Regions from separate parts of the Pseudomonas cistanchae genome, predicted to be linked through region 1. Evidence: predicted binding sites of a transcription regulator. Region 1 holds the regulator's gene; each other region holds the start of a gene.
The links. Region 1 encodes FliA, which starts transcription of late flagellar genes. Its sites were predicted from a motif close to CTAAAGTTTNNNNNNNNNNNGCCGNTAA; they were not measured.
Positions count from the first base shown of each region.

Region 1 (7,302 bases):
CGGCGGGGGCGCAGCTGGGGTTGGCGTGCAGGTGGAAGCCATGCACGCCTGGCTCTAGACCCTGCAGTTGCGGCGTGAAAATGAGGCCGTGAGCGCTTTGCTCGATGCTGACGCTGCCAATGGCCGCGCCTTGCCCGTCAGCGCTGACGCTGTGCAGTTGCGCGGTCAGAGCGGCGGCATGGGCAGTGATGGCGAAACAGCCGGCACATGCGCCAATCATCCATTTTTTCATGGGGTACTCCTGCTGGTTGGAAGGAAATATGCAACAGCAGTTGGGACTGGCCACGGCTCAGGAGGTTCGCGGTTTTACTCGAGTGCCTGGCGTTTTTTCAGTCGACAAAGCGACTTGGACAGCTTCTTGCAATCAACCCGGCAGAGGCGCTGCGGCGTCAAAAGTTTGAACCAGCTGGGGTAAGACTGTGGCAGTAGATCGCACACAAGTAGTCGACAACATGCGCAGCAATCTTTCCGGATTGCGCCAGGGCAACCTGGGCATTCCGCTGTTGCTGCTGGTCATGCTCGGCATGGTGATGTTGCCGATTCCGCCGTTTCTGCTCGACGTCCTGTTCACTTTCAGTATTGCGCTGTCGATCGTGGTGCTGCTGGTCGCGATCTATGCGCTGCGGCCGCTGGATTTCGCGGTATTCCCGACCATTCTGCTGGCGGCGACCCTGTTGCGCCTGGCGCTTAACGTAGCCTCCACCCGCGTGGTTCTGCTCAACGGCCAGGACGGTCACGACGCGGCCGGTAAGGTGATCCAGGCGTTCGGTGAGGTGGTGATCGGCGGCAACTACGTCGTGGGTATCGTGGTGTTCGCGATCCTCATGATCATCAACTTCGTGGTGGTAACCAAGGGTGCGGGGCGCATCTCCGAAGTGTCGGCACGCTTCACCCTCGATGCCATGCCCGGCAAGCAGATGGCGATCGATGCGGACCTCAACGCCGGGTTGATCGACCAGGCCGAAGCGAAGAAACGGCGCTCTGAAGTGTCTCAGGAAGCGGATTTCTATGGCTCGATGGACGGCGCCAGCAAGTTCGTCCGCGGTGACGCCGTCGCCGGTTTGCTGATCCTGTTCATCAACCTGATCGGCGGTATCGCCATCGGCATCCTGCAGCATGACCTGCCTTTCGCCGAAGCAGGGCGCATCTACACCTTGCTGACCATCGGCGACGGTCTGGTGGCGCAAATCCCGTCACTGCTACTGTCGACCGCTGCGGCCATTATGGTGACCCGAGTTTCCAGCTCCGAGGACATGGGCGCCCAGGTCAATCGACAGATGTTCGCCTCGCCGCGAGCGCTGGCGGTCACGGCGGCAGTGATGATTGCCATGGGTCTGGTACCCGGCATGCCGCATTTCTCCTTCATCAGCCTGGGCCTAGTGGCTGCAGGTGCAGCCTACTGGATTGCCAACAAGCAGCGCGCGACCAAGGAAAACGAGGTCAAGGAGGTCCAGCGCCAGCAGGAACTGCTGCCTGCCCAGCGCGCCCAGGAAGTCAAAGAACTCGGCTGGGATGACGTCATGCCCGTGGACATGGTCGGCCTTGAGGTCGGCTATCGGCTGATCCCGCTGGTTGATCGCAATCAGGGCGGGCAATTGCTGGCGCGGATCAAGGGCGTGCGCAAGAAGCTCTCCCAGGAAATGGGCTTCCTGATGCCTTCGGTGCATATCCGCGACAACCTCGATCTGCAGCCTAACGCCTACCGCCTGACGCTGATGGGCGTCAGCGTGGCCGAAGCGGAGGTGTACCCGGATCGCGAGCTGGCGATCAACCCGGGTCAGGTGTTCGGCCCGCTCAATGGCGTGGCCGCCAAGGATCCGGCGTTTGGGCTGGAGGCGGTATGGATCGATCCGACCCAGCGCGACCAGGCGCAATCCCTCGGCTACACCGTGGTGGACGCCAGCACTGTGGTGGCGACCCACATCAACCAGATTCTGCACAAGCATGCCCACGAGCTGCTCGGCCACGAGGAAGTGCAGCAGCTGATGCAGTTGCTGGCGAAAAGCTCACCGAAGTTGGCCGAGGAGTTGGTACCGGGCATGGTCTCTTTGTCGACCCTGCTCAAAGTGCTGCAGGCACTGTTGCAGGAGCAGGTGCCGGTTCGCGACATCCGCACCATCGCCGAAACCATCGCCAACGTCGCTCCCAAGAGTCAAGATCCCGCCGCGATGGTGGCTGCGGTACGTGTCTCGCTGGCCCGCGCAATCGTGCAAAGCATTGCAGGACTAGAGCCGGAGCTGCCTGTGATCACCTTGGAACCAAGGTTGGAACAGATATTGCTCAATAGTCTACAGAAGGCCGGTCAGGGCTCCGAGGATGGCATCCTCCTGGAACCTGGCATGGCCGAGAAGCTGCAGCGATCCCTAGTGGAAGCAGGACAGCGCCAGGAAATGCTCGGCAAGCCAGTGATTCTGTTGGTGGCCGGTCCGGTTCGGGCAATGCTCTCACGGTTCGCGCGGTTGGCAGTCCCGAGTATGCATGTGTTGGCATACCAGGAAATTCCGGACAACAAGCAGGTCACCATCGTTGCGACGGTGGGGCAGAATTAACCGAGGTAACAGGCTATGCAGGTCAAACGCTTTTTCGCCGCCGATATGCGTCAAGCCATGAAACTGGTGCGTGATGAGTTAGGCGCTGACGCCTCGATCATTGCCAATCGCCGGGTAGCGGGCGGTGTTGAATTGACCGCCGCGCTGGATTACCAGATCCCCGCTGCGCCTGCCCGCCAAGCGAACCCGGTGCTAGAAGCCGAATTGCGCAAGACCCAGGCGCGTATCGCGTCGGCCCAGGCAGAACTGGCAACACGCGAGAACAGTGATAGCACCAAGGATCGCCAGCTTATTGGCGCAAAGCCTGACGTGCCCGCTGACAGCCTGGCCGCGGTCCTGAAAAAATCTCAGGCTGCAGCCGCTGCTGCAGCGCCCGCTCCGGCGAATCAGCAAGCGCTCGAAGCCATGCGCTTCGAATTGCATGGCCTGCGTGAATTGATCGAAGTGCAGCTGGGCTCCATCGCCTGGGGCCAGATGCAAACCCAGCGGCCGCAGCAGGCCAATCTGTGGCGTCGCTTGCAGCGCATGGGGTTGTCGGCCGATCTGTCGCGTGCACTGCTTGAGCGGGTCAACAAGGTCGCCGAGCCTCGTCAGGCCTGGCGCATGCTGCTGGCACATCTTGCCCACGCGATTCAGACGCCGAAACAGGAACCGCTGGAAGAGGGTGGCTTGATTGCCCTGGTTGGCCCTGCGGGTATGGGTAAGACCACGACTCTGGCGAAACTGGCGGCGCGCTACGTACTCAAGTACGGCGCTCAGAACGTCGCGCTGGTCAGCATGGACAGCTACCGCATCGGTGCCCAGGAGCAACTGAAAACCCTGGGCCGTATTCTCAATGTATCGGTGACCCAGGTCGACGCCTCGCAATCGCTGACCCAGGCACTCGCCCCCTTGGCACGCAAGCGCGTAGTGCTGCTCGATACCGCAGGTTTGCCGGGCAATGATCCAGCACTGCGCATGCAACTGGAAAGCCTCGCCTCGCGCAGCCTAAAAGTGAAGAATTACCTAGTATTGGCGGCAACTAGCCAGAGCCAGGTACTTAAAGCGGCCTACCATAGTTATAAGCATTGCGGCCTGGCCGGCTGCATTCTGACCAAGCTGGACGAGGCCACCAGCCTCGGTGAAGTTTTAAGTCTGGCCATTGGCCAGCGCCTGCCGGTAGCCTACGTGACGGATGGCCCGCGTATTCCGGATGATCTGCAAGTGCCGCGCAGCCACCAGTTGGTGAGCCGCGCAGTTGGCCTGCAATCCGACGAGGCGCCAAGCGAAGATGCAATGGCCGAGGTGTTTGCCGGGCTCTACCAGCAGCCAGCGCGTCGTGCAGGTTGATTGCTAGCGCAGCCGTGGTCGTTGAGATCAGGCATAGTATGTTCGTGTCGTGGTTCGTTGCAGCGCAAGCAGCCACATGGCTTCAGTCGAAGATAGACAAGGTGTGTAGATAACATGGGTAAGCATCCCGTACAGGTGATCGCGGTGACCGGCGGCAAGGGTGGCGTCGGCAAGACCAATGTGTCGGTGAATCTGTCCCTTGCTCTAGCCGATCTGGGGCGGCGAGTGATGCTGATGGATGCTGACCTGGGTCTGGCCAACGTCGACGTGCTGCTCGGCTTGACCGCCAAGCGCACCTTGGAAGATGTCATCAGTGGCGAATGCGAGCTGCGCGATGTGCTGCTGCAGGGCCCGGGCGGTATTCGGATCGTGCCGGCAGCCTCGGGCACCCAGAGCATGGTGCAACTGACCCATATGCAGCATGCCGGGCTGATCCAGGCGTTCAGCGACATCAGCGACAATCTCGACGTGTTGATCATCGACACCGCAGCCGGTATCGGCGACTCGGTGGTGAGCTTCGTGCGCGCGGCTCAGGAAGTGCTGGTGGTTGTCTGCGATGAACCGACCTCGATCACCGACGCCTATGCGCTGATCAAACTGCTCAATCGTGACCATGGCATGAGCCGTTTTCGGGTTCTGGCCAATATGGCCCACAGTCCCCAGGAAGGACGCAATCTCTTTGCTAAGCTGACTAAAGTTACTGATCGTTTTCTCGACGTGGCCCTCCAATACGTAGGTGCCGTGCCGTACGACGAATCGGTACGCAAGGCCGTACAGAAACAGCGTGCGGTTTACGAAGCATTTCCGCGCTCCAAATGCGCATTGGCATTCAAGGCGATCGCGCAGAAAGTCGATGCCTGGCCGCTGCCGGCCAACCCACGCGGTCATTTGGAGTTTTTCGTCGAACGCTTGGTACGCCAACCGATTGCGGATTCGGCCACATGACAGCAGCTACTGGACTCCTTATGTACAGCAAAGCGCAAGCACAGGATTCCCAGCATCAACTGATCGAGCGCTACGCGCCTCTGGTAAAACGCATCGCCTATCACCTGCTGGCGCGCTTGCCGGCGAGTGTGCAGGTTGATGATCTGATTCAGGCCGGCATGATCGGCCTGCTCGAAGCGTCAAAAAAATACGACGGCGGCAAGGGCGCGAGTTTCGAGACTTTTGCCGGCATTCGCATACGTGGCTCGATGCTCGACGAAGTTCGCAAAGGCGACTGGGCCCCGCGTTCGGTGCATCGCAACAGCCGCATGGTCAGCGACGCCATCCGAAAAATTGAGGCCAGAACGGGCCGCGACGCTAAAGATCAAGAGGTTGCGGCCGAACTTCAATTGAGTCTCGAGGATTACTACGGCATTCTGGGGGACACTTTAGGCAGCCGTTTGTTCAGTTTCGACGACCTTCTGCAGGACGGCGAGCACAACGGGTTGCGTGAAGATGCCAGCTCCGCCTACACCGAACCTTCTCGCGATCTGGAAGACGAACGCTTTCAAACGGCCCTGGCCGATGCGATTGCCAACCTGCCAGAGCGCGAGCGCCTGGTGCTGGCGCTGTATTACGACGAAGAACTGAATTTGAAAGAAATTGGTGAAGTACTTGGGGTTAGCGAATCGCGTGTCAGCCAGTTGCATAGCCAGTGCGCCGCGCGGTTGCGTGCACGCCTGGGTGAGTGGCGCGCGAACTAGAAAGCAGCGGTCGTTGCAGAGCGGGCTGGTAGATATTGGCTTGTCGATTTAGCCATACAGATTTTTTGCAACGGCCCGCCAGGCCGGTTTCATGATTAAAAGGCGTAGCCAGGTGCTGGTTACGTTCGGGACGGTACGGAGGTCGACTTGGACAAAAATATGAAAATCCTCATCGTTGACGATTTTTCGACGATGCGACGGATCATCAAGAACCTTTTGCGTGATCTGGGGTTCACCAACACCGCGGAAGCCGATGACGGCACCACGGCACTGCCGATGTTACAAAGCGGCGGTTTTGATTTTCTGGTGACCGACTGGAACATGCCCGGCATGACCGGTATCGATCTGCTGCGCGCGGTACGGGCGGATGAGCGCCTGAAGCAGTTGCCGGTGTTGATGGTGACCGCGGAAGCCAAGCGCGACCAAATTATCGAAGCTGCTCAAGCGGGGGTTAATGGCTACGTGGTCAAGCCCTTCACGGCCCAAGTGCTGAAGGAAAAGATTGAGAAAATCTTTGAGCGGGTTAACGGCTGATGTCTGCCGCGAGGGTTTTATGGAACATGATGATCATCCCCTGGACGACTTCGAGTCGTCCTTGAAACACAACGCTCGCCAGCTGGTTGATAGCCTTGAACAAGGCAACTTTGGCGAAGCGGTTCAGGTTATTAACGAACTCAACAAGACCCGCGATCATGGCTTGTACGTTGAAGTGGGCAAGCTGACCCGCGAATTACATAACGCCATTGTCAATTTTCAGATTGATCCACGGGTACCTCATGCCACTGAAGTGTCGCAAATAACCGACGCGACCGAGCGCCTGAACTACGTGGTGACGATGACCGAGAAAGCGGCCAATCGGACCATGGATCTGGTCGAGCAGAGTGCACCGCTAGTCAATGGCATCGGCGACGAGGCTCAGGCCTTGAGCGCGGAGTGGGGCCGTTTCATGCGACGCGAGCTGAGCGCCGATGGCTTCCGTGAGCTGGCCAAGCGCATCGAGCATTTTCTTGCCTTGAGTGAACGCAGCAGCGGAGCCCTGTCAGGTCACCTGAACGATATTCTGCTAGCCCAGGATTTTCAGGACCTCACCGGCCAGGTGATCAAGCGGGTCACGCAGCTGGTTACCGAGGTTGAAAGCAACCTGCTGAAACTGGTGTTGATGGCCAGCCAGGTCGACCGCTTGGCCGGGGTTCAACACAACCATGTCGAGTTACGTGCCGAACAAGAACAAAAAAAACAGCCTTCCCATGGTGAAGGTCCGCAGATTCATGCCGATAAGCGTGAAGACGTCGCTTCTAATCAGGATGACGTCGACGATCTGCTTTCCAGCCTAGGATTTTAGGAGCACGTCTATGAGCTTCGGCGCCGATGAAGAAATCCTTCAGGATTTCCTGGTAGAGGCCGGCGAGATTCTCGAATTATTGTCCGAGCAGTTGGTCGAGCTAGAAAGCCGCCCGGACGATATGAATCTGCTAAATGCGATTTTTCGCGGCTTCCATACCGTCAAGGGTGGTGCCGGATTCCTTCAGCTCAATGAGCTGGTGGAGTGCTGTCATATCGCCGAAAACGTGTTCGACATCCTGCGCAAGGGTGAGCGGCGCGTCGATTCCGAGCTTATGGACGTTGTGTTGGAAGCGCTGGACGCGGTCAACGGAATGTTCTCGCAGGTACGTGAGCGGGTCGAGCCGACTCCCGCGACTCCTGAACTGCTGGCCGCACTTGCCCGTCTGGCCGAG
Region 1 is NZ_JBTLWN010000005.1:118,710-126,011, reverse strand. Features, by position in the region: gene sodC (superoxide dismutase [Cu-Zn] SodC) at 1-232, opposite strand, end outside; gene flhA (flagellar biosynthesis protein FlhA) at 453-2,549, shown strand; gene flhF (flagellar biosynthesis GTPase FlhF) at 2,565-3,878, shown strand; gene fleN (flagellar synthesis regulator FleN) at 3,993-4,823, shown strand; gene fliA (RNA polymerase sigma factor FliA) at 4,820-5,566, shown strand; gene ACX0MV_RS14930 (chemotaxis response regulator CheY) at 5,726-6,100, shown strand; gene ACX0MV_RS14925 (protein phosphatase CheZ) at 6,120-6,908, shown strand; gene ACX0MV_RS14920 (chemotaxis protein CheA) at 6,919-7,302, shown strand, end outside.

Region 2 (7,302 bases), on a different contig from region 1:
CGCTTGGGCATTTGCTTGAGTGTGTAAGCCTCCAGCGTCCCAACCGGGTCCTGGTCGCCAAGCAGAAACAATGCCGGTTGCTCGACCTGGCGATCCGCCAGAATCTCGGTGCGCTGCCAGTTACGCTCGAAGTTCCGGTACCAGTTCAGCGCACCGTAAAAGCCACGACCACGGAAGGTGTCCAGGTAGCGGGCAAACGCTTCTTCATCGCACCAGTCAGGCAACCGGCCGGGGTCCTGCATGCCATCGAACAATCCGGCGTCAGCGGGTTTCTCCTGCAGGAAAAAGTCTCGAGGCACAGCGGCCGAGGTGTTGTGCATCATCATGCGCAGCGTCCGCGGCAGGTCGGCGTCCATTTCTGCCTCGGCGACGCCGGGCTGCTGAAAATGCAGGATGTAATGAAAGCGCCCGGCATACAGCTGACGCATGGTGGTAATGGCTGGCTGCTTGGGTCGCCCTGCAAAGGGCACGGCCATGCCGACCACGGCTTTGACCCGTTCGGGCTCAAGAAGCGCAAGGTGCCAGGCGATGGGGGCGCCCCAATCGTGACCAATGACGCAGACCTGCCGCTGACCCAGCTGATCCATCGCGCCCTGGATGTCGGCGCAGATAGTCACCACATCATAGGCCGCTGGCTCATGCGGCGCACCGCTCTGCCCATAGCCACGCATCTCCGGAATCAGTACCCGATAGCCGGCACTCACCAAAGGGCCGACCTGCTTGCGCCATGAGTACCAGCACTCGGGAAAACCATGCAGCAGCCAAAGCGGCCGACCTTCAGCAGGACCGGCGCTGTAAAGGCTGAGAGTAATACCGTTGACGTCGAGCAATTGGTGGTCGAAGCCGCTCATAGAGCCTCCTTGGGTCGAGCTTTTAAGCGACAACAGCGAGCCTGCTTGCCCCTGTTCAGCCCTGGGCCGTGCTCCAGTCGATCAGGTTCAACTGCCAGGTGGCCAGAATCAACAAACCAAAGCCGATCCGGTACCAGGCAAAAGCCGCGTAGCTGTGGTTGCCGATGAACTTGAGCAGCGCGCGCACGGCGATCATGGCGAAAATAAAGGATGTAACGAAGCCGATGGCGAACACTGGCAGATCGGCAGGCTGGAACAGATCCCGGTACTTATAGCCGGAATACACCGCTGCACCGACCATGGTCGGCATCGCCAGGAAAAACGAAAACTCGGTGGCGGCCTTGCGCGACAGCCCGAACAACAAGCCGCCGATGATGGTCGCGCCAGAACGCGAGGTTCCGGGAATCATCGCCAGGCATTGTGCGCAGCCGATCTTGAGGGCGTCGCTCCAATGCATATCGTCGACCGTCTCAACCTTCACGAGGTGGGTCCGTCGCTCGGCCCACAGCATGATGACGCCACCGACCACGAGCGCGGTCGCAACCGTGACGGCGTTGAACAGGTACGCGTGAATCAGGTCGGCGAATGCGACACCAAGGATCACGGCGGGGAAAAAGGCGATCAACAGATTGCGGGTGAAATGCTGCGCCTGCCGCTCTTTCGGCAGGCCAATCACGATTTCCAGAATTTTGCGCCGGTACTCCCAGACCACCGCAAGAATCGCTCCGAGCTGGATGATGATATTGAACGCCATCGCCCGCTCGCCGCCGAAGCCGATGAGGTCCGCGACGATAATCTGGTGTCCGGTGCTCGAAATCGGCAGAAACTCGGTGATGCCCTCCACCACGCCCAAAATAAAGGCCTGCATGGCCGCCCACAAATCCATCAAAACTCCTCTACGCGCAGCATCACCGCACGGAAAATCTAACGACTGCGCGGCGACGTACCGCATTTTTCTTTCAGCTAATACCAAGGAGCAAATCGACGGCAATGTCGAATAGCGCTCAGGTTTGCCGACTTCGGGCCGAAATGCTATCAGAGAACTAGGCTCTTTCGGCGTAACCGCGTCATTCATGCCGTCGGTAGTCGAACACAGGCGTTCACCAAGGGCCGATCCTGGCGCCGCTTGATCTACAAATAGCTTGCCCCCGAACAATAAAAACTGGGAATCGCCCCTATGAACAGCCTTCGCAACCTCGCTATCAGTCGCCGCCTGTTGCTCATTCTGGTCGTCGCCATTGTCATGCTGTTCAGTCTTGGTGCGCTGATGCTGCAGCAAATCCATGGCGATCTGTTCGCAGCCAAAGCGGAAAAGACCCAGCATGTCGTGCAAAGCGCAGCTGGCATTCTCAAGCACTACCACAGCCTTGAAACGGCGGGCATCCTAAGCCGTGACGACGCGCAGAAGCAGGCGAAAGATGCCATCCGGGGGCTGCGTTACGCCGGCCAGGAATACTTCTGGATCAACGACCTGACGCCCACGATGATCATGCACCCGACCAATCCCAAGCTCGATGGGCAGAACCTCTCCGGCTTCAAGGACCCGGACGGCAAGGCGCTGTTCAACGACATGGTGCAGATCGCCAAAGCAAAAGGCGCTGGGCAGGTTGATTATCGCTGGCCAAAACCGGGCTCCAGCGAACCGGTGCCAAAAATTTCCTATGTCGAGCTGTTCCAGCCATGGGGCTGGATCGTTGGCTCCGGCGTTTACACTGATAACGTAGACGTCGAGTTCAAGGCGCAGGCGCTGCGTGCGCTTGGCATCGGCTTCGCGATCGCATTGCTAATGGGCGTGCTAGTAACGCTGATCGCCCGCAGCATTGCTCGCCCCCTTCAAGAAGCCGTCGACGCCATGGCCAGTATCGCCAGCGGCGAAGGCGACCTCACCCGTCGCCTGGACAGCGCAGGACGCGACGAGCTGACTGCTCTTGCGGGCCATTTCAATGCCTTTACCGAGAAGCTGCGATACGTCATTCGCCAGTCGCTGGAATCCGCCGGTGCGCTGGATCAGGCGGCACGGGGACTGGGCACCGTTGCAGACGAGGCCCGGCAACACAGCCAACAACAATCCCAGCAGATGGAATTGGTCGCTACTGCCGTCAACCAGGTGACCTACGGCGTGCAAGACGTGGCGAAGAACGCCGAGCACGCATCGACCGAGGTGCGCACCGCTGAAGAGCAAGCGGCCCAGGGCCAGCAGAACATTGACGCCAGCCTGCGGCAGATCACTCAGTTGTCCGGCACCATCGATCAGGCGGTTGAGGTAATCCAGACCCTGGCCCAGGAAAGCACGCAAATCGGTAGCGTCCTCGAGGTGATTCGCTCGATTGCCGAACAAACCAACCTGCTTGCCCTCAATGCCGCCATCGAGGCCGCCCGCGCGGGCGACCAAGGGCGAGGCTTTGCAGTGGTGGCCGATGAGGTTCGTTTGCTGGCCCAGCGCACGCAGCAATCCACGGCAGAAATCCATGGCATGATCGAGCGCCTGCAGGGCAACTCGGAGGCAGCGGTGAAAGTCATCAATGAAAGCAGCCGTGCTTCACAACTGACCATCGAGCAGGCCAGCCAGGCCGGGCAAAGCCTCAGCCAGATCACCCAGTCGCTGCGCAACCTGACTGGCTTGAATGCTTCCATCGCCAGTGCCACTCTGGAGCAGTCCCACGTGGTCGAAGATATCAACCAGAATGTTACCCAGGCGGCCGGCCTGGCCCATAACAATGCCATGGCTGCCGAACAATCCAGCACGGCCGGCCAGCGGTTGGGGCAACTGGCTGAGCAACTCAACAAGCTACTCGGTCAATTTCGCGTCTAGGGAAAAGCCTGCAGCATGGAACATCAAGAAGTTGACCTCAGTAAGCCGCAAAACCAGGATCTTATTTGGGACATGGACAACATCGCTCGACGCGAACTCGCCGAGCGCTTTATCAAGCTGTTCGAAAATCGCCTCTGCGTATATTCGGAGTCGGTGCGGCAGCTCTACACCAACTACAACTTGCACTTCCCAAGCGATATGGGCCGCAAGATGGTGGTGTTGCCCAACCCCTATGCCTTCCACGACACCCTGCATGGCATAGAAATGCACGCTGTGCGCAAAACCGGACTGTGCGTATTGCCCGGCGCGGTGCTGGGTAAACCGGGCCTGTTGCTGACCACCCACATAAAAGGTGGCGGCCCCGCCCCCAAGACCATGCCGTTCAAAGCTGCGCTTGCACAGATCATCAGCAATCAGAAAAAGGCCGGAGATGTCTTTCTGCCCATCATGATGAAGGGCGATTTGCGCGAGTTCGATCAACAGATGCCTTATATCCACCTTCACCGCCTGCAGGTCAGTGCCCTTACACGACTTTCCAGCTTCGAGCGCGACGATATTCAGCAAAGCATCACCCATAAACTGCTCATGCTGTACCGCCAGGCAGACAGCCTTAACTGCTGAGTGGATATGCGTGGTTCAGGGGCTGATTAAGCGTCGATGAAAGCCAAGCGGGTTCAATCAAAGGCCACCGCCGCCAAATAATGGCAGCTTGCCATTGCGCGCTTCTATTGGCATAAAGACCAACAATAAAAAGCTACAAGGATGTTTATATGCGCGTGCTTCGCTCGGCCCTTTATGGGCTCATATTCCTCGTGGTTGCAGCTCTTGGTGTTGCCTTGTACTTCGTGGCCAACCCCAACCTGCCCACTTACCAACAACCGGAAAAACTCCATTACCTGGATCAATGGAGCTCTGAGGCGCGCGAAACGTTTTACTACACCCCCCAAGGAACTCAGGTTAAAGGGTTGCACTATGAGTGGTTCGCAGCTCTTGAAATGCCGATGAGTGCAGATAAATTTGCCGACCCTGCGTACCTGGCCCGTTTCGGCTTTCTCGTTGATCCACAACAACAGGCGTCCGCGCTCAACCCTGCCAATCTGCCTGTCGGCTTCACCCGTCACGCAGACAACGAGAGCGGCATCGAGTACCTCGACATAAGCTGCGCGGCCTGTCATACAGGACAGTTGCGCTATCAAGGTCAAGCAGTACGCATTGATGGCGGTGCAGCGCTGCATTCCCTGGCGTCCACCGTGCCGACCTTGAAAGGCGGCAGTTTCGGCCAGGCACTCGGCATGAGCATGGCATTCACGTACTACAACCCGTTCAAGTTCAAACGCTTCGCCAAAGCGGTGTTGGGTGATCAGTACGAGATAGGCCACGCCCAGCTCAGACGCGACTTCAAGGTGGTGCTGGATCGTATGCTGGGTACCGCATTCAACGATTGGCATCGCGGGCTGTACCCTACCGAAGAAGGCTTTGGCCGCACCGATGCCTTTGGTCGCATCGCCAATACGGTGTTTGGCGATGCAATAGATCAAAGCAACTACCGCGTCGCCAATGCGCCGGTGAGTTACCCGCAGATCTGGGACATCTGGAAATTTGACTGGGTCCAGTGGAATGGATCGGCCATGCAGCCCATGGCACGCAATGTTGGCGAAGCGCTCGGGGTTGGCGCGACTGTCCACCTGCTCACTGCCGATGGGAAACCTGTCGCCGAAGCGGACCGTTACGTCTCCAGCGTACGCCTGCGGGATTTGTACACGCTGGAAGAAACGCTTAAGCAGCTCAAACCGCCGAGTTGGCCGGAGGCGGTTTTTGGCAAGGTCGATATTGAACTGGCCAGCCAGGGTCGAGCGTTATTCAATGAAAACTGCGCCTATTGCCATGCGCCGAACCCGAAGCCTCTCGATAAGCGCTACGCCCCGCAGCGCGATCCCGAGTGGCAGATGCGCGTTGTACCGACCACTATCGTGGGCACGGATTCAACCACCGCAGACAATATCGCCGATCATCGCTTCGACATCAGCCGACTCGGCTGGAGCAAAAGTGAACTGAGCAATCTGGATGTACGTTTGTTCGGGTCGACGTTGGATGATGTCGATCTGCGAAATGTTTCGAGCGCGAAGGGCTTGGCTTACATCACTGCCTATGTTGAAAACCGTGCCTATCGGGATGCCGGTATTCAAGCTAATGAACGCGCGCGCATGGACGGCTTCGGCCTGCCCATCGGCGTACAGGAAAAGCGCGGATACAAAGCTCGCCCGTTGGACGGTATCTGGGCCACTCCACCATTTCTGCACAATGGCTCGGTCCCTACCTTGTTTCAGTTGCTCTCCCCTGTTTCCGAGCGACAGTCGCAATTCTGGGTTGGCAATTTTGAATTCAACCCCCGCCAAGTCGGCTTCGATACCGGACCTTTTAAAGGTGCCTTCTTATTCGACACCTCGATTACCGGTAACAGCAATCGCGGCCATGAGTTTCGTGCAGGTTGTCGCCAGGATGGCGTTATTGGCAGGGCGCTACAGCCCCATGAGCGCTGGGCGCTGGTGGAGTATCTGAAAGTATTGGGCGATGCCAAGCTAGAAGCGCAATTGGCAAATATCGAAGGGAAAGCCTGGTCTCCAGGCCCAGCGTGTCAGTAGCGCAACTCAACAGTTGGCGTAACGGACAACCACAAGGATTGCTCGACATGATCAAAAAGCTCTGGCTCTCGTTCGGCCGCTTGCTCGGCAAATTATTACTGGTGCTTCTTTTTATCGCCTTAGCAGGGTGGGCCATCGGGGCAGCCTACTACGCCTGGAAGTTCTCCGGGCCTGTTTCAAGCGAGGAACAGATTCCACCGGAAGAGCCTGCGCTTACACAAAGCATCATCGAAGACGCCATTCGCGTCGTGGAACAACACCGCGATAACACCCGGGTACTACGCGATGCCCACGCCAAGGCGCATGGTTGCGTAAAGGCGCAGGTAACCGTTAGCGCTGACATAGACAATGCGTTACGACATGGTGTTTTCAGCGAACCCGGCAAAACCTGGCAAGCCTGGGTCCGCTTGTCCAATGGCAATGCGTACCCGCAATTTGATCGCGCGCGAGATGCTCGGGGCATGGCTATCAAGCTGCTGGATGTGCCTGCTTTAAAACTCACTCAAAGCGCTCGCCATGCTACTGAACAAGACTTTGTCATGTTCAATCACCCGACATTCTTCGTTCGCGATGTCGCGGAGTACAAGAGCAACTTTGCTGCTCAAGCGGAAGGCAAGAAGATTCTCGCCTTTTTGCCTAGCTGGGACCCGCGTAGCTGGGAAATTCGCCACTTGATCATTGCGTTGAAAACCCTGTCACCCGCACCTGAAAGCCCTGTTCTGACAACCTACAATTCCATCGCACCCTTTAAACTCGGTCCTCTTAATATCAAGTATCGAGTCATCCCGACTCCGGAAAACTGCCCACGCTACGAGCTGGCAGAACAAAACCGGGATCTACCCAATTTCTTGCGCAATTCGCTGTATCAGCAACTCTCTCTTGATCGGATGCCGGCCTGTTTTGCTCTGCAAGTGCAGCGGCAAAACGCCGCTCATTACATGCCTATCGAAGACCCAAGCGTTGAATGGGAGGAATCGATTTCCGATTACCAGACAGT
Region 2 is NZ_JBTLWN010000002.1:882-8,183, reverse strand. Features, by position in the region: gene ACX0MV_RS06990 (alpha/beta fold hydrolase) at 1-851, opposite strand, end outside; gene ACX0MV_RS06985 (undecaprenyl-diphosphate phosphatase) at 907-1,737, opposite strand; gene ACX0MV_RS06980 (methyl-accepting chemotaxis protein) at 2,029-3,663, shown strand; gene ACX0MV_RS06975 (hypothetical protein) at 3,679-4,284, shown strand; gene ACX0MV_RS06970 (di-heme-cytochrome C peroxidase) at 4,434-6,305, shown strand; gene ACX0MV_RS06965 (catalase family protein) at 6,353-7,302, shown strand, end outside.
Region 2: a site for FliA is predicted at 1,855-1,882, ahead of ACX0MV_RS06980 (methyl-accepting chemotaxis protein). Genes of this name have one in related genera too.

Region 3 (7,302 bases), on a different contig from region 1:
TCAGGCGCGGAATGCCCATGGGCCAGAGCGCCGAATTATTCGCGGCGGCCATGCCGACGAACACTTCGCGACCACTCTTGAAGGTCAGCAGCAGACGCGGCTTGTGCGCATCCTCGACCAGCTTGCCAGCCTTGCTCAGGGCATTGCGCAGCGGCGCTTCGAACTTCTTGCAGAAGTTCGACAGCTCCTTGCCGTCGTTGGTATCCAGCACTTCCAGCCACAGGCTGCCGAATACCGGCGCGTCCGCCAGGTGGGCAAGCAACACACTGATACGGTCCAGCTCGGGCAGGTCGATAAACACCCCGCGCGCCCACTGCCGCGGGAAAATCAGCGCGTTGAAACGCACGCCGGCCATCAGGCGCTCGGCGCCATCGGCTTCGCTGCAAATGAACTCGGCGCAGGCGGTGCTCGGTTTGGCCTTGGCGTAGCCGGCAACCTCGAGGCGCGCGGCGTGCTCGGCGATTTCCGCGCACACCTCGCTTTCGAATCCGGGGCGGCAGTGCAGTAACAGGGCGGTATTCATCGGTAGGTGTTAATCGCGGCTTCCATAAGGCGCGCATCATAGCGGAATCGGGAACCCCCAGCGGCAACGACCTGTCCAGTTAAACAGCAGCATCCATCAAGCAGAGCTAGTCTGAACGACTCTGCAGCCTTCAATCCGGCTTGTACCGTGCGAGCCACACCGACCTGCAATGCCAACCGGCGGCCCAGACGAAAACCGCCAACCGCGCCTGCAACGGCCTGACCCAGGAGATGCGCCATGCCCTCTATCGATAGCCTCAACAGTCGCCGCAGCCTCGACGTCGAGGGCCAGACCTATCACTATTTCAGCCTGGTGGAAGCGGCCAAGCGTCTCGGCAACATCGACCGCCTGCCGATGTCGTTGAAAGTCCTGCTGGAAAACCTGCTGCGCTGGGAGGACGGCAAGACCGTCACCGGCACGGACCTGCAGGCCATGGCCGACTGGCTGGACAAACGCAGTTCGACCCGGGAGATCCAGTACCGCCCGGCCCGGGTGCTGATGCAGGATTTCACCGGCGTGCCGGCGGTCGTCGACCTGGCTGCCATGCGCGACGCGGTCGCCAAGGCCGGCGGCGACCCGCAGAAAATCAATCCGCTGTCACCGGTGGACCTGGTGATCGACCATTCGGTGATGGTCGACAAATTCGCCAGCGCCTCGGCGTTCGAGCAGAACGTCGACATTGAAATGGCGCGCAACGGCGAGCGCTACGCGTTCTTGCGCTGGGGCCAGCATGCGTTCGACAACTTCAGCGTGGTACCGCCCGGCACCGGCATCTGCCACCAGGTCAACCTGGAATACCTGGGCCGTACCGTGTGGACCAAGGAAGAAGACGGCCAGACCTTCGCCTTCCCTGACACCCTGGTCGGCACCGACTCGCACACCACCATGATCAACGGCCTCGGCGTGCTCGGCTGGGGCGTCGGCGGCATCGAGGCGGAAGCGGCCATGCTTGGCCAGCCGGTGTCGATGCTGATCCCCGAAGTGATCGGCTTCAAGCTCACCGGCAAGCTCAAGGAAGGCATCACCGCCACCGATCTGGTGCTGACTGTTACCCAGATGCTGCGCACGAAAGGCGTGGTCGGCAAGTTTGTCGAATTCTACGGCGATGGCCTGGCCGCCCTGCCCCTGGCCGACCGCGCCACCATCGCCAACATGGCGCCCGAGTACGGCGCCACCTGCGGCTTCTTTCCGGTCGATGACATCACCCTGGGTTACTTGCGTTTGTCCGGCCGGCCGGAGCAGACCGTCAAACTGGTCGAGGCCTACTGCAAGGCTCAGGGGCTGTGGCGCGAGCCGGGCCAGGAGCCGGTGTTCAGCGACAGCCTGGAACTCGACATGGCCAGCGTCGAAGCCTCGCTGGCCGGGCCGAAGCGGCCGCAGGACCGGGTCGCCCTTGGCAGGGTCCGCCAGGTGTTCGACGAATTCGTCGGCCTGCGCTTGAAGCCGACCGCCAAAGAGGAAGGCCGTTTACTGAGCGAAGGCGGCGGCGGAACGGCGGTGGGCAGTGAAGAATCGAAAAACGAAATCGAGTATGAATACCAGGGCCAGACCCACCGCCTGAAAGACGGCGCGGTGGTGATTGCCGCCATCACCTCGTGCACCAACACCTCCAACCCCAGCGTCATGATGGCGGCCGGCCTGCTGGCGAAAAAGGCGGTCGAGAAAGGCCTGCAGCGCAAGCCCTGGGTGAAGAGTTCCCTCGCGCCCGGTTCCAAGGTCGTGACCGAGTACTTCAAGGCCGCGGACCTGACTCAGTACCTCGACGCGCTTGGCTTCGACCTGGTCGGCTATGGCTGCACAACCTGCATCGGCAACTCGGGACCCTTGCTGGAACCGATCGAACAGGCGATCCAGAAGAACGACCTGACCGTCGCCTCGGTGCTATCCGGCAATCGCAACTTCGAGGGCCGCGTGCACCCGCTGGTGCGGACCAACTGGCTGGCATCGCCGCCGCTGGTGGTGGCCTATGCCCTGGCCGGCACCATGCAGATCGATATCACTCGCGACCCCCTGGGCCAGGACACTCACGGCCAGCCGGTGTACCTCAGGGACATCTGGCCAAGCCAGGAAGAAATCGCCAAAGCGGTGGAACAGGTCAGTACCTCGATGTTCCGCCGGGAATATGCCGAGGTGTTCACCGGCGACGAACAGTGGCAAGCCATTCAGATACCGCAGGCGGATACCTATGCCTGGCAGGCTGACTCGACCTACATCCAACATCCGCCGTTCTTTGAGGGCATCGCCGAAGCGCCGCCCCATATTGGCGATATCCATCAGGCCCATATCCTGGCGTTACTGGGCGATTCGGTGACCACCGACCACATTTCCCCGGCCGGCAATATCAAAGCCGACAGTCCCGCCGGCCGTTACCTGCGCGAGCAAGGCGTCGAGCCGCTGGACTTCAACTCCTACGGCTCCCGGCGCGGCAATCACGAGGTGATGATGCGCGGCACCTTCGCCAATATCCGCATTCGCAACGAGATGCTCGGCGGTGAGGAAGGCGGCAATACGGTGCACATCCCCAGCGGCGAGAAGCTCTCTATCTACGACGCGGCCATGCGCTATCAGGCCGAGGGCACGCCACTGGTGGTGATTGCCGGCAAGGAATATGGCACTGGTTCGTCCCGCGACTGGGCGGCCAAGGGCACCAACCTGCTGGGCGTCAAAGCGGTGATCGCGGAAAGCTTCGAGCGAATTCATCGCTCCAATCTGGTTGGCATGGGTGTACTGCCGCTGCAGTTCAAGGCCGGACAAAGTCGCAAGACCCTCAAGCTGACAGGCCAGGAGAAACTGCGCATCTGCGGGCTGGACGGCGTCGAACTGCACCCGTTGATGAACCTGACGGTAGAAATCGGCGCAGAAAATCAGGCTGTCGAACGGTTCGAGGTGCTGTGCCGCATCGACACGCTCAATGAAGTCGAATACTTCAAGGCAGGCGGCATTCTTCACTACGTGCTACGCCAGTTGCTGGCTGCCAGCTAAGCTGAACGCGGGCAGGCCCGTCTTAGAGCCTGCCCTTTGGCCAGCGAAACCCACAGCCCTGAAAAAAAACCAAGGATTGGCGATGTTCAGCACTCAATTTCGGATCAGACCGGCCGATTAGCTGTCATCGATCACAGGAACATGTCCTATGCGCAATAACCAGCCCGTTACCCAGCGTGAACGTACCTTCCCCGCTCAGCAGCGTCTTATCTCCACGACCGACCTGAAAGGCCAGATCAGCTACTGCAACGAAGGCTTTATCGCCATCAGTGGCTTTACCCGCGAAGAGCTGATCGGCTCACCACACAATCTGGTACGCCACCCCGACGTTCCTTCTGCCGTGTTCGAACACATGTGGACGACCCTGAAAAAAGGTCGGCCGTGGATGGGCATCGTCAAGAATCGCGCGAAGAACGGTGACCACTATTGGGTCAACGCCTACGTCACCCCAGTGCTCAACAACGGCCAGGTCATGGGCTACGAATCGGTGAGGGTCAAACCGACCGCCGAGCAGATCGCCCGCGCCGAAGCGCTGTACAAGCGCATCAATTCGGGTAGCGCGGCCATCCCCAGCAGCCAGCGCTGGGTGCCGGCATTGCTGGGTTGGCTGCCGTTCATTCTGGTCAGCCAGGTCGGCTTTCTGGTTGGCGCCTGGCTCGATAGCCACTGGGGCTTCCTGCTTGCAGCGGTGCTGTCGATTCCCCTCGGGCTCGCCGGTCTGGCCTGGCAGAACCGCGGTATCAAGCGTTTGTTACAACTGGCCGAACAAGCGACCTCCGACCCGTTGATTGCGCAGATGTACACCGATAGCAGTGGCGAGCAGGCCCGCTTGGAAATGGCCATGCTCAGCCAGGATGCCCGTCTGAAAACCTACCTGACGCGCTTGCAGGACACCGCAGAAAACCTCTCCAAGCAGGCTAAGCAGGCCGACAACTTGGCCCAGAGCAGTTCCGCTGGCCTGGACCGTCAGCGTCAGGAAACCGAACAGGTCGCCACCGCCGTCAACGAAATGGCCGCTACCACTCTGGAAGTAGCGAGCAATGTGGCCCGCACCGCCATCGCAACCCAGGAAGCCAACCGGCTGACCAGTCAGGGCCGCGCGATTGCCGCCGAAACCCGCGAAGCGATTCAGCGGCTGTCGCTGTCGGTCGGCGATACCGGGGAAACCGTCAATCGCCTGGCCCAGGACAGCAATGAAATTGGCGGCGTGGTGGATGTGATCAAAGGCATCGCCGATCAGACCAACCTGCTCGCCCTCAACGCTGCCATCGAGGCCGCGCGGGCCGGTGAAATGGGCCGCGGCTTTGCCGTGGTGGCCGACGAAGTACGCTCGCTGGCGCAGCGCACGGCGGAATCCACCGGGCAGATACACCAATTGATCGCCAAGCTGCAACGCACTGCAGAAGAAGCAGTGATGGCTATGGAGATCGGCCGCAGGCAGGCCGACGAAGGGGTTGAACACGTGCAGCAGGCAGACCAGGCGCTGGTCGGCATCAGCGATGCAGTGGCCAATATCTCCGACATGGCCAACCAGATCGCCGCAGCCGCCGAGGAACAAAGCGCGGTGGCCGACGAGATCAACCGCAACATCACCAACATCGCCGAATTGGCCGAGAAGACGTCGGGCGAGGCCCATAGCACCGCGGAACTGAGCAAGGAGCTGACCGCCACCGCGCAAGGCCAGTATTCGCTGGTCGAACGCTTCAACCGCTAACCTGCCCCCCTCGAAAAGGCGCTCCGCCATAGGAGCGCTTTTTTTGCACAAAATTTGTCCCTGCGCCATTTGGCTAAGCAGTCGGTACTGCGCATCCGCCGTGCACTGCGCTGCCCCTGAACGGCACTTTCGCGCCCTGCCAGCATCAGAGCCTAACCCCGCCACGGCTTGGCCCGTTATCGACCGAGCAGGCACTCAAACAGCGCATAAGGGTTGCTCGAATGGATAGCGAAAAACACAAGATGCTCAGCGGTGCAGGCTACAACGCCAACGATCCGCAACTGGTTGCCGAGCGGAACACCGCCCGCCGGCTGTGCCAGCAACTCAACAGTCTCGCCGCAGACGCACCTGCGAGTGAACGAGCGGCGCTGGTCAGCACCCTGATTGGCGCACCGACCAATGCCTACCTGACGCCGCCGTTTTTCTGCGACTACGGCTACAACATCAAGCTGGGGGAACACGTTTACTTCAACTTCAACTGCGTGGTGCTCGACGTCGCGCCGGTGTCGATAGGCAACAACACGCTTTTTGGGCCGGCCGTACAGATCTACACCGCGTCGCACCCCATGAGCGCAGAGGAGCGACGCACGGGCGTGGAGTTCGGCAAGCCCATCGCCATCGGCGCAGACGTCTGGGTCGGAGGTGGGTCGATCATCTGCCCTGGCGTCTCGATTGGCGACGGCAGCGTGATCGGCGCCGGCAGCGTCGTCACCCGCGACTTACCCGCCGGCGTATTCGCCGCGGGCAACCCTTGCCGGGTGATTCGCCAGTTGGCATAAACATTTATCTAGGGACGAAACGGAGCAGTTGATTATGAACCCCCTCACGCAGTGCACCTCGATCGAAGACGTGCGCGCGAACATCGATACCATCGACCGGCAGATTGTCGGCTTGCTCGCCGAACGTGGGCGCTTCGTCAGTCAGGCCGCCGCATTCAAGAAAAACGCCGATGAGGTTAGAGCACCGCAGCGGGTCGAACAGGTGATCGCCAAGGTAAAGCAGCTGGCGCATGAGACTGGCGCCAACCCGGCGGTCACCGAGCAGGTCTACCGGGCGATGGTTGCCGCGTTTATCGAAGCTGAACTGGCCGAACATCGCCAACTCGGTGCCACCCCGCTGCGCTGACCTGCGACCCCATGCACAGTGCATTTCTATAAATAGTGCTTCCTTATAAACAGCAGCTGACGAGTTGAACATGACGACCAATGCGATGGATACCTCATGGGCAAGGTGCTGGCGCGCACTGGGCGCAGAAGGCGACGGCACAGCCGTGCAGCAACAGTTGCTGGCGGCCTACGCGCAGCCTCAGCGCCACTACCACACGCTGCAACACCTTGAGGAATGCCTGACGCTGCTGGCGGGCAACCTGGGCCTGGCCGTCGCGCCTGGCGAACTTGAGATCGCGCTGTGGTTCCATGACGCGGTCTACCAGGTCAGAGCTCACGACAACGAGCAGAAAAGTGCCGATTGGGCTGCCACGGCCTTAACCGCCGCGGGCGTGGTGCAGGCGCGGGTGGACAATGTCGTGCACCTAATTATGGCGACCTGCCACGCGGCGCCGGCGCAGGACGCGGATCAGCAATTGCTGGTCGACATTGACCTGGCGATTCTTGGCAGCCCGAGGGCGCGCTTTCTCCAATACGAGGCGCAGATCAGAGCCGAATACAGCTGGGTACCCGGCTTCATCTTCCGCCGCAAGCGCCGCGAAGTGCTCGGCGCGTTCATGGCGCGCGAGCGGATCTACCAGACGCCCGCGCTGTATCTCCAGTTCGAGCAGCAGGCTCGTCTCAATCTGGCATTGGCGCTTGAGGGCTGAGGTATCGCCACTACCGGCTTGGCCTCGCTAAAAAAGCCGCCACCGCATCCGCCGCGCCCTGCAGATGCTGCTCATGACTAAAGCCTAAGCTTTTCAACGGCCTCAGGTCGTGATCCGCCGCCACCAGCCAATGCATGGCAATCGTTTCCGCCAGCTGATAACCCGACACCGCAGCCCTGTCGCCCATGGCGTCCCGTTCGCCCTGAACGATCAGGCAGCGCGTAGCCAGGTCGGCCAGGTGGGCCACCCTGGGCTTGTCTGCCTTGC
Region 3 is NZ_JBTLWN010000002.1:476,923-484,224, forward strand. Features, by position in the region: gene rlmM (23S rRNA (cytidine(2498)-2'-O)-methyltransferase RlmM) at 1-523, opposite strand, end outside; gene acnA (aconitate hydratase AcnA) at 761-3,505, shown strand; gene ACX0MV_RS09090 (methyl-accepting chemotaxis protein) at 3,654-5,219, shown strand; gene ACX0MV_RS09095 (sugar O-acetyltransferase) at 5,441-5,998, shown strand; gene ACX0MV_RS09100 (chorismate mutase) at 6,033-6,344, shown strand; gene ACX0MV_RS09105 (HD domain-containing protein) at 6,415-7,035, shown strand; gene ACX0MV_RS09110 (alpha/beta family hydrolase) at 7,046-7,302, opposite strand, start outside.
Region 3: a site for FliA is predicted at 3,598-3,625, ahead of ACX0MV_RS09090 (methyl-accepting chemotaxis protein). Genes of this name have one in related genera too.